DNA from 3 places in the Acidovorax sp. GW821-FHT09A11 genome. Region 1 is predicted to be linked to each of the others. Evidence: predicted binding sites of a transcription regulator. Region 1 holds the regulator's gene; each other region holds the start of a gene.
The links. Region 1 encodes sigma-54, which starts transcription at its own class of promoters, with help from an activator protein. Its sites were predicted from a motif close to TGGCANGNAANCTGCTTT; they were not measured.

Region 1 (3,253 bases):
CAGGCGGCTGTGCAGGTTCAGCAGCAGCGCGTCGCGCCACGAGGCGCGCAGCAGCACGCCGCCCCGGCCCACCAGCAGATCCTGCCCCGTGAGGCCGGTGATGCCATGCACCTCGTCGGCCAGGAAGCCCTCCACACCGGCGGCGCAGGGGAGAAAAAGTTGGAGTTGGTTCATGACGATGGTGAGGATACGCGCTCGGAAAGTGCGTGTGAATCCGGCGTGCCGGCACGGGCCAGCAGCAACTGGCGGATGGAGTCCGGGATCGGCGCCACCTTGCGGCCGGCCTTGCCGATGAAAACGATGCCGATCTTGCCGCGCGCCACCTCGCGGCCCGAGGTCTTCTCGGTCATGCAAAAGACCAGGTCGAACCCATAGCGGTTGAAGTCCGCAGGCGCCATCTCCACGCGCATGGTCTCGCCGTGGAACCCCTCGGACTTGTACTGCGCCACGATGTCTCCGACCACGATGGACAGCCCGCCCACGTCGGCCTCGGGGTAGCCGAGTGACTGGAAAAACCGCACCCGGGCCTCGGACACGAGGCTCAGCAGCTGCGCGTTGTCCAGGTGCCCGCCCTGGTTGACGTGGCTGATGTAGATCTGCATTTCGGTGGCGAAACCGAAGTGCGCGGGAAGGTCGAAGACGATGCGGGCCATGGACGGGGTGGCGAAGTGAGAGGGAAAGACGGCAACGGAGCGGAAAAACGGGCCACCAGGCGCATGCGCCGTGCACGCGCTCGCAAGGCGCCTACAGCGCCTTGCGCAGATTCGCCGGCGCGATCTTGAGCGCCTCGCGGTACTTGGCGACGGTGCGGCGCGCGCACTCGATGCCCTGCTCCTTGAGCATCTCGGCGATCTGGCTGTCGGACAGCGGCTTGGTCGGGCTCTCGGCGGCCACGAACTGCTTGATGAGGGCGCGCACGGCGGTGCTCGACGCATTGCCGCCGGTCTCGGTGCCCAGGCCCGAGCCGAAGAAGTACTTGAGCTCGTAGGTGCCGATGGGCGTGGCCATGTACTTGGCCGTGGTCACGCGGCTGATGGTGGACTCGTGCAGGCCCAGCTCGTCGGCGATGTCGCGCAGCACCAGCGGGCGCATGGCGAGTTCGCCGTGGGTGAAGAAGTTCTTCTGCCGCTCCACGATGGCGCGCGAGACGCGCAGGATGGTGTCAAAGCGCTGCTGGATGTTCTTGATGAACCAGCGCGCCTCCTGCAGGCGCTGCTGCATGCCCTGGTGGCCCTCGCCGCCCTTGTGGCCGCGCAGGGCGCCGGCATAGATGTCGTGCACGCGCAGGCGCGGCATCACGTCGGGGTTGAGCTGCACGATGAAGTTGTGCTGCCCGTCGCGGCCATTGGCGCGCCCGGCCTTGCGCACGATCACGTCGGGGATGATGATGTTGCGCTCCACGTCGGCGAAGCGGCGCCCCGGGCGCGGCTCCAGCCGGGCGATCAGCGCCATGGCGGCGCGGGTGCGCTCCTCGCTGTCGCCGCAGGCCTGCGTGAGGCGGCGCACGTCGCGCCGCGCCAGCATCTCCAGCGGCTGCTGGCACACGCGCAGCGCGGTCTGCACGGTGTCGGGGTCGATGTCGCTGTCCTCGTCGGCGGCCAGCGCCTTGAGCTGCAGCGTCAGGCACTCGGCCAGGCCGCGCGCGCCCACGCCCACGGGCTCCAGGCTCTGCAGCAGCCGCTGTGCCACGGTGAAGCGGTGCACCAGTTCCTCGATCTGCTCCAGGTCGTCGGGCCCGGCCAGGCTGATGGCCAGCTCTTCGAGCGGATCCTCCAGGTAGCCGTCGTCGTTGAGCGATTCGATCAGGAAGCGCAGCGCGGCGCGGTCGATCTCGGACAGGCGCAGCGCCAGCGCCTGTCGGTGCAAAAAGGCGGTCAGCGATTCGTGCGTGCGGGCCAGCTCGGTGGCGTCGGCCTCGTCGCCTTCGGCGTCGTTGCGGTTGCGGGCGGGGGCGTCGCCGCCCCACTCGGCGTCGTTGGGCGCCATCTCCACCGTGCCGTCGCCGCTCCAGTCGGGCTCGTCGGCGCCCGCGCTCGGAGTTTCAGCATCATTTTGAGCCTCAGCGCTGGTACTGCTTGCGCTGGTAGCTCCTGAAAAAATAGCATCATCCGCGCTGTAGTCGTCGGCCTGGGCCGGCGTATCGGCGGCTTCCAGGCCAAACTCCTCGCGCGGCGCCTCGTCGGCGTTGCGTTCGAGGAACGGGTTTTCGTCAAGCATCTGCTCGACTTCCTGCGAGAGTTCCAGCGTGGACAACTGCAGCAGCCGGATGGACTGCTGAAGCTGGGGGGTCAATGCAAGATGCTGCGAGACGCGCAGCGAGAGTCCAGGTTTCATTGATTGAGCGCCGCCGGGCCGCCCCAAGGCGCGAACGCCCCCTCGGGGGGCAGCGAACCACGCGCAGCGGGGAGCGTGGGGGTACCGTACCGCGCCGCCGGGCCGCCCCAAGGCGCGAACGCCCCCTCGGGGGGCAGCGAACCACGCGCAGCGGGGAGCGTGGGGGCACCGTACCGCGCCGCCGGGCCGCCCCAAGGCGCGAAGGCCCCCTCGGGGGGCAGCGCAGTACACGAAGTGACAAGCGTGGAGGCCATGTCTACATGCGGAAATGTTCGCCCAGGTACACCCGGCGCACTTCGGCGTTGTCCACGATCTCGGACGGCGTGCCCTGGGCCAGCACCTGGCCATCGCTGATGATGAAGGCGTGGTCGCAGATGCCCAGCGTCTCGCGCACGTTGTGGTCGGTGATGAGCACGCCGATGCCGCGCGCCTTGAGAAAACCGATGATGCGCTGGATCTCGATCACGGCGATGGGGTCGATGCCCGCAAAGGGCTCGTCCAGCAGGATGAAGCGCGGCTGCGTGGCCAGCGCGCGGGCGATCTCGACGCGGCGGCGCTCGCCGCCCGACAGGGCCATGGCGGGCGAGGCCCGCAGGTGGTCCACGCGCAGCTCCTGGAGCAAGGCCGTGAGACGCTCTTCGATGGCCTCGCGCGACAGCGGCTTGCCGTCGTCGTCCGCGCGCTGCAGCTCCAGCACCGCGCGCACGTTCTCTTCGACCGTGAGCTTGCGGAAGATGGAGGCTTCCTGCGGCAGGTAGGACAGCCCCAGCCGCGAGCGGCGGTGGATGGGCATGTGGGCCACCGAATGGCCGTCGATGCGGATGTCGCCCGCGTCGCTGCGCACCAGGCCCACGATCATGTAGAACGAGGTGGTCTTGCCCGCGCCGTTGGGCCCCAGCAGGCCCACGACCTCGCCCTT
Region 2 (3,253 bases), on a different contig from region 1:
GCGGCCTTTTTCATCCTGGTGCCGTTGGCGATCTGGATCTACACCCTCGTTTTCGCATTTTCATCGCTGTGGTTCGCGCACTACTGCCTGGCCGCGTTGGCACGCCTGCGGCAAGAGGCTGCGGGGCCGGTGGCCGCTGAGGCGCCCCCGATCCTTGCGCCGGCGAAGGAGCTGGCGCGCGGACCGGACGCCAGTGCCGAGCCGCCTCCTGCTGCCGCAGCCCCGGCGGCACTCGCAGCGCCTCCGACGCCATCTCCCACCCACGGAACCCCTTCCCCATGAATCCCTCTTTCGGCCTGATCATCGTGGGCGATGAAATCCTGTCGGGCAAGCGCGCCGACAAGCACATGCCCAAAGTCATCGAACTGCTCTCGGCTCGCGGCCTGTCGCTGTCGTATGCGGACTACGTCGGGGACAGCCCGGACCGCATCACCGCGACACTGCGGCGGGCCTTTGCCTCGGGCGATGTAGTCTTCTCCTGCGGAGGCATCGGTGCGACGCCCGATGACCACACCCGCCAATGCGCGGCAGGTGCCCTGGGCCGTGAGCTGGCTCTGCATGCCGAGGCCGAGGCGTTGATCTGCGAACGCATGCAGGACGTGGCGCGGGAGCAAGGTGTGCCATACGAAGCCGAGCGGCCGGACAATGTGCACCGGCTCAACATGGGCGTCTTTCCCGCAGGCGCCCGCATCATCCCCAATCCCTACAACAAGATTCCCGGCTTCAGCTGCGAGGGCGCTGGCGGCGGTGCCGTCCATTTCGTGCCAGGATTCCCGGTCATGGCCTGGCCCATGATCGAATGGGTGCTCGACCACCACTATGCAGACCTGTTCAACCGTGCTCCCCAGGTCGAGCAGTCGGTGGTGGTCTATGGCGCGATGGAGGCAGCATTGACACCTCTCATGGAGCGCATAGAAAAATCGCACCCCGAGGTCCGGGTGTTCAGCTTACCCAGCGTGGATCATCCACAATACGGGCGGCACATCGAACTGGGCGTCAAAGGTCCTGCTCCCTTGGTCCCGGCCGCCTGGCAGGATCTCAAGACGGGATTGCACAGTTTTGGTGCGGAGTGTGGCCCTGAATTGGTGCGCAATTTGTAATGCTTGGTGTTGATCGTTGTTGTGCACCTTATTGGTGCAATCTCGCAAATGTCCTATCGGCCTGCAGTCCGTAGTGCTCCTTCATAGTGCGGCGGCTGCACCCAGCTGGCACGCAAACTGCTTTTATTTCCACAAATTCTTTTTTCAACAAGCGCTTTACCCAGGAGAACCTGATGGCCAAGACCGTTGCAGACGTGATGAAGATGGTGAAGGAGAACGAAGTCAAGTTCGTTGACTTCCGTTTTACCGATACCCGGGGCAAGGAACAGCACGTGACCGTGCCGGTGTCCCACTTCGATGAAGACAAGTTCACGTCCGGCCACGCATTCGACGGTTCGTCCGTGGCTGGCTGGAAGGGCATTGAAGCCTCGGACATGCAGCTCATGCCCGACCCCAGCACCGCCAACATCGACCCCTTCTTCGAAGAAACCACGCTGTTCCTGCAGTGCGACGTGATCGAACCCGGTGATGGCAAGGCCTACGACCGCGACCCACGCTCCATCGCCAAGCGCGCTGAAGCCTACCTGAAGGCCTCCGGCCTGGGCGACACGGCCTTCTTCGGCCCCGAGCCAGAATTCTTCATCTTCGACGGTGTGCGCTGGTCCAACGAACCCGGCAAGGTCATGTTCGAGATCGAAGAGTACGAAGCCCCCTGGAACTCGGGCGCCAAGCTCGAAGGTGGCAACCGCGGCCACCGTCCCACCGTCAAGGGCGGCTACTTCCCCGTGCCTCCTGTCGACAGCACGCAGGACATGCGCGCCGAAATGTCCTTGATCCTCGAATCCCTGGGCATCCCGGTCGAAGTGTTCCACCACGAAGTGGCGGGCGCTGGCCAGAACGAAATCGGCACGCGTTTCAGCACGCTGGTCGAGCGCGCTGACTGGACCCAGGTCCTGAAGTACGTGGTCTGGAACGTGGCCAACGCCTACGGCAAGACGGCTACCTTCATGCCCAAGCCCTACGCTGGCGACAACGGCTCCGGCATGCACGTGCACCAGTCCATCTGGAAGGACGGCAAGAACCTGTTCGCGGGCGACGGCTACGCCGGCCTGTCGGACTTCGCGCTGTACTACATCGGCGGCATCATCAAGCACGCACGTGCCCTGAACGCCATCACCAACCCCGGCACGAACTCGTACAAGCGCCTGGTGCCCGGCTTCGAAGCCCCTGTGAAGCTGGCCTACTCGGCCCGCAACCGCTCGGCCTCGATCCGCATTCCTTACGTCGCCAACCCCAAGGGCCGCCGCATCGAAGCGCGCTTCCCCGATCCATCGGCCAACCCTTACCTGGCCTTCTCGGCCCTGATGATGGCCGGCCTGGACGGCGTGGAAAACAAGATCCATCCGGGCGAAGCCGCCACGAAGGACCTGTACCATCTGCCACCCGAAGAAGACAAGCTGGTGCCCACCGTCTGCCACAGCCTGGACCAGGCCCTGGAGTATCTGGACAAGGACCGTGGTTTCCTTACCAAGGGCGGCGTCTTTACCGACTCCATGCTCGACGCGTACATCGAGCTCAAGATGGGCGAAGTCACGCGTTTCCGCATGGCGCCTCACCCTGTCGAGTACGACATGTACTACTCGCTGTAATCGCCTCCCTGCAGGCTGTTGCTCACCAAAAAGGCGGCCTTGGCCGCCTTTTTTCATGGGGCCGGAGAGGCTGGTGAAACCAATCCCGGGGCCGTTGCATCCATGTACAAAGCCCTGCGAGGGCCTGCTGGTGTTGGATTGGCGATGCATGGTGATTGGTGGATACTCCCCTGACCCCTGCATGGCAGTGCGAGGAAACCGAATGAAGAAAACGCTCATCACCCTGTTACTCATCGCCGCGACGGCACCGGCCGCGTGGGCGCAAGACCGCATCTACCGCTGTGGCAACGAATACACCAACAACGCCGCCCAGGCCAAGGAGCGGGGATGCAAGCTGGTGGAAGGCGGCAATGTCACCGTCGTGCAGGGCACCCGGCCGGCGTCGGCGGCCCCGGCGCCCTCGGGCGGCGGCACGCCTGCGGCAACGGCGGCACCTTCGAATGCACCCCGGGCCAACAGCAACGACCAGAAAGCGCGCGATGCCGATGCGCGGGCCATTCTCGAATCCGAACTGCGCAAGGCCGAGGCCCGCCATGCCGAGCTGGTGAAGGAATACAACGGCGG
Region 3 (3,253 bases), on a different contig from region 1:
ATCTTGCGCGGCCTGATCGAAGTCCCCGGGGAACCGTGCCAGCGCCGCATGCACTGCGGCTGCATCGAAATGCGTGTACGCACCGTCGGTGGCCAGCACGTAGAGGGCCCCCACATCGGCCGGCAGGCAGCAATAGTCGATCTCGACATGGGCACTCGTGCCGAGCGCGCGGCCGAGGAACGATTCGGCCGACGACAGGTGGACACGGTGATCCTGCGTCAGCTGCTCGAGCGACTGCCCGTGAAGGCGATAGATGCGCGCATCCCCCACATGCAGCACATGGACGTCGCGGCCTTTCAGGATCAGCGCGCTGAAGGTGGTCACATAGCCGCGGTCCTTGTCGAAACGCGCGTGGCTGCGCATGGTCTGCGCATGCAGCCACGCGTTGGTGGCACTCAGAACGCGCTGGGCCGAGCGGCGCACCGACCAGGCGTCGGAGGTGGCGTAGTAGTCGTCCAGGAAACTGCGCACCGAGGCCGCGCTGGCCTCCTGGCTGACCGTGCTGGACCCTATGCCATCGGCCAGGGCGACGACGATCCCCTTGGAGCCGCGCAGCGGCTCACCGGGCAACATGGCACCATGGAAGTCCTGGTTGACGCCCTTGCGCCCCGCCCGCGAGTGCTGGCCCAGCGTGACGCGCAGCCCGCCCGGATCCGTGCCGTGGCCCATCAGCGGTCCATGGCGCTGCACGCCACCGCCAGCCCACGCAACCGGCGCGGCCCACCCGCCAGCCGCCGCGCGGGGGCCGCCCCGCCGCGCTGGCGGCGTCCCCATGCCCGCAGCGCGCAGCGGCGAGGTCGCTCAGGGAGAAGCTCAGGCATGGTGGCGCTTGGGCGCGGTCTTGTAGTGCGTGGAATACAGAGTGGCACCGACGAAGGTCAGGCCTCCGACCAGATTGCCGAGCACCGTGGGAAGCTCGTTCCAGATCAGATAGTCCATCAGCGTGAACTTGCCGCCCAGCATCAGGCCGGTGGGAAACAGGAACATGTTGACGATGGAATGCTCGAAACCCATGTAGAAGAAGATCATGACCGGCATCCACATGCCGATGGCCTTGCCCGAGACCGTGGTGGACATCATCGCGGCGACCACGCCGGTGGAGACCATCCAGTTGCACATCACGGCACGCACGAACAGCGTGAGCATGCCGGCAGCGCCATGGGCGGCATAGCCCACCGTGCGGCCCTCGCCGATGTGGCCGAGCTTCTCGCCGACGGCATTGGGCGCCTCGCTGAAGCCGAAGGTGAAGATGATGGCCATGAACACCGCCACCGTCAGTGCGCCCGCGAAGTTGCCCACGAACACCAGGCCCCAGTTGCGCAGCACGCCCGCCCAGGTGGCACCTGGGCGCTTGTCGAACACCGCCAGCGGTGCGAGCGTGAACACGCCCGTCAGCAGGTCGAAACCCATCAGGTACAGCATGATGAAGCCCACGGGGAACAGCATGGCGCCGACCAGCGGGTTGCCGGTGTTGACCGTGACGGTCACGGCAAACGCGGCCGCCAGCGCCAGGATGGCGCCGGCCATGTAGGAGCGGATCAGCGTGTCGCGGGTGGACATCAGGAGCTTGGATTCACCGGAGTCGACCATCTTGGTCACGAACTCGGCAGGGGCAAGGTAGGCCATTGAATTTCCTTTGGGACGGGAGACTATTGACAGCGTCCCGGACGGCGGGCCGGCGGAACGCGCAAGGAGGAAAAAAGAAAACGGCGTCCGCTGCGCCGTCCTCCAGTCATCTGGAGGAGACGCAAGGGACGCCGTTATCCTTGGATGCGCGATTCCTTTGCCCGCGGAAGACCACGGACGGTGGGTTGGCAAGCCGCCTTTAGCCGACAACCACTTCTCTCCATGCAAGTTCCATACCCCTGATGGAATGGTGCATCGGAGCGTGGCCCGTCCCTCTCTGGCGCATGCGCGGCGACCACCGCAAGAAATGAGCCTCCACTCGGTGCGGCACCGGCACCACAGTGGGTCACCAGTGCCTGCCCGCCCCGTTGCGGGGCACCGCGACGCTATCTATGAGGACTTGGCGCCTGACAGCGCAGACTGCGCAAAGGCGAGATCGGGCAGGGACAGCGTGGCCTCCGCCACCTCGAGCAGCCGGCGGTTCTGGTCCATCGAGGTTTTCTGCAACACGCGGAAGGCGACTTCCTCGTTCATGCCCAGGCGGGCCATCAGCACCCCCTTGGCGCGCTCGATCACCTTGCGTTCGTTCAGCGTGCGGCGCGCCGCCTCCAGCTCGGCCTCCATGCCGGCCATGCGCGCCGACTGGGCCTGCAGCAGTTCCAGCAGCGAAGCCGATTCGGCCCCGTGCGTGCCGGCCGCCGCCTCCGGCACGGACGTGGGTGCAATCGCGATGTCGAAGAACCGGTCCACCGCGTGCGTGCGCTGCGGCGGGTTGTCGCGCAGGCCGCGCAGCAGGCCCCTGGAGTCCTGCAGGTCCTGCTGCGCTTCGAGGATGCGAGCCTCGCAGTCCTCGCGCAGACGCTGGACCAGTTCGACCTGCAGTTGCCACAGCGCGTTGATGCGCTCCGTGCACACGTCGAACCAGGCGTCGCTCAGGTTGCTGTCCAGGGCGGCGCCGGGGCGCACCACGCACAGCGTGCGCCGCAGCCGCTCCAGCTGGGCCATGCCGGGGGCAAGCTGCTGCTGCTCCCAGCGTCCACGCAGGGCCGGATCGGCAAACTCGGAAAACACGCGCAAGCTGCGCTCCTGCGCGTCGATGAGGTGCAGCACCCGCTGCTGGTGCGCGTCGCTGCCCTGGCCAGAGGCATAGAGCAGCGCGCCCATGGCGCGCTCCTGGCCCGCCTCTTCCTGCGCCTGCACCAGGTGCAGCAAAGCCACCAGCTGGCGCGATACGCTGGGCAGCCCCGCCGCATCGGCCACATGGAAGACCAGCTCGATCAGACCCGCGATCAGGTGGCTGAACGCAGCGATCGAGTCGTGTGCGGTCATCGCCTGCTTGTCAATCTGGCTGCGCAGCGCGGGCAGAGAATCAAGCCCCAGGAGGGCCCACGCCATGAGCGACAAGGCCTTGGCCGTCGCGCCCTGTTCGGGTTCCACATGCTGGGCAAATTCCTGGCGCAGTCGCGCCTCCAGGGGCAGCACCTCCTGGATGATCCGGCTGCGCATGTCGGCAAAACGCTGGGCATTGGACGCCAGGTAGGCGCCCGATGCGCCGCGCTCGCGCTGCAGACCTTCTATCAGCTGGCCGATCGTGTCCACCAGAACGGCCCGGCTGGCGAGGTGGCGC

Region 2: a site for sigma-54 is predicted at 1,207-1,224, ahead of glnA (type I glutamate--ammonia ligase). Genes of this name have one in related genera too.
Region 3: a site for sigma-54 is predicted at 1,848-1,865, ahead of AC07PV_RS04335 (formate/nitrite transporter family protein). Genes of this name have one in related genera too.

What each region holds. Positions count from the first base shown of each region.
Region 1 covers NZ_JBWKPS010000007.1:219,572-222,824, forward strand. The annotation lists gene AC07PV_RS18990 (THUMP domain-containing class I SAM-dependent RNA methyltransferase) at 1-174, opposite strand, end outside; gene AC07PV_RS18995 (acyl-CoA thioesterase) at 171-653, opposite strand; gene AC07PV_RS19000 (RNA polymerase factor sigma-54) at 745-2,334, opposite strand; gene lptB (LPS export ABC transporter ATP-binding protein) at 2,591-3,253, opposite strand, start outside.
Region 2 covers NZ_JBWKPS010000011.1:4,824-8,076, forward strand. The annotation lists gene AC07PV_RS21480 (EI24 domain-containing protein) at 1-282, shown strand, start outside; gene AC07PV_RS21485 (competence/damage-inducible protein A) at 279-1,100, shown strand; gene glnA (type I glutamate--ammonia ligase) at 1,274-2,689, shown strand; gene AC07PV_RS21495 (hypothetical protein) at 2,892-3,253, shown strand, end outside.
Region 3 covers NZ_JBWKPS010000002.1:78,806-82,058, forward strand. The annotation lists gene AC07PV_RS04330 (bifunctional protein-serine/threonine kinase/phosphatase) at 1-669, opposite strand, end outside; gene AC07PV_RS04335 (formate/nitrite transporter family protein) at 814-1,626, opposite strand; gene AC07PV_RS04340 (nitrate- and nitrite sensing domain-containing protein) at 2,017-3,253, opposite strand, start outside.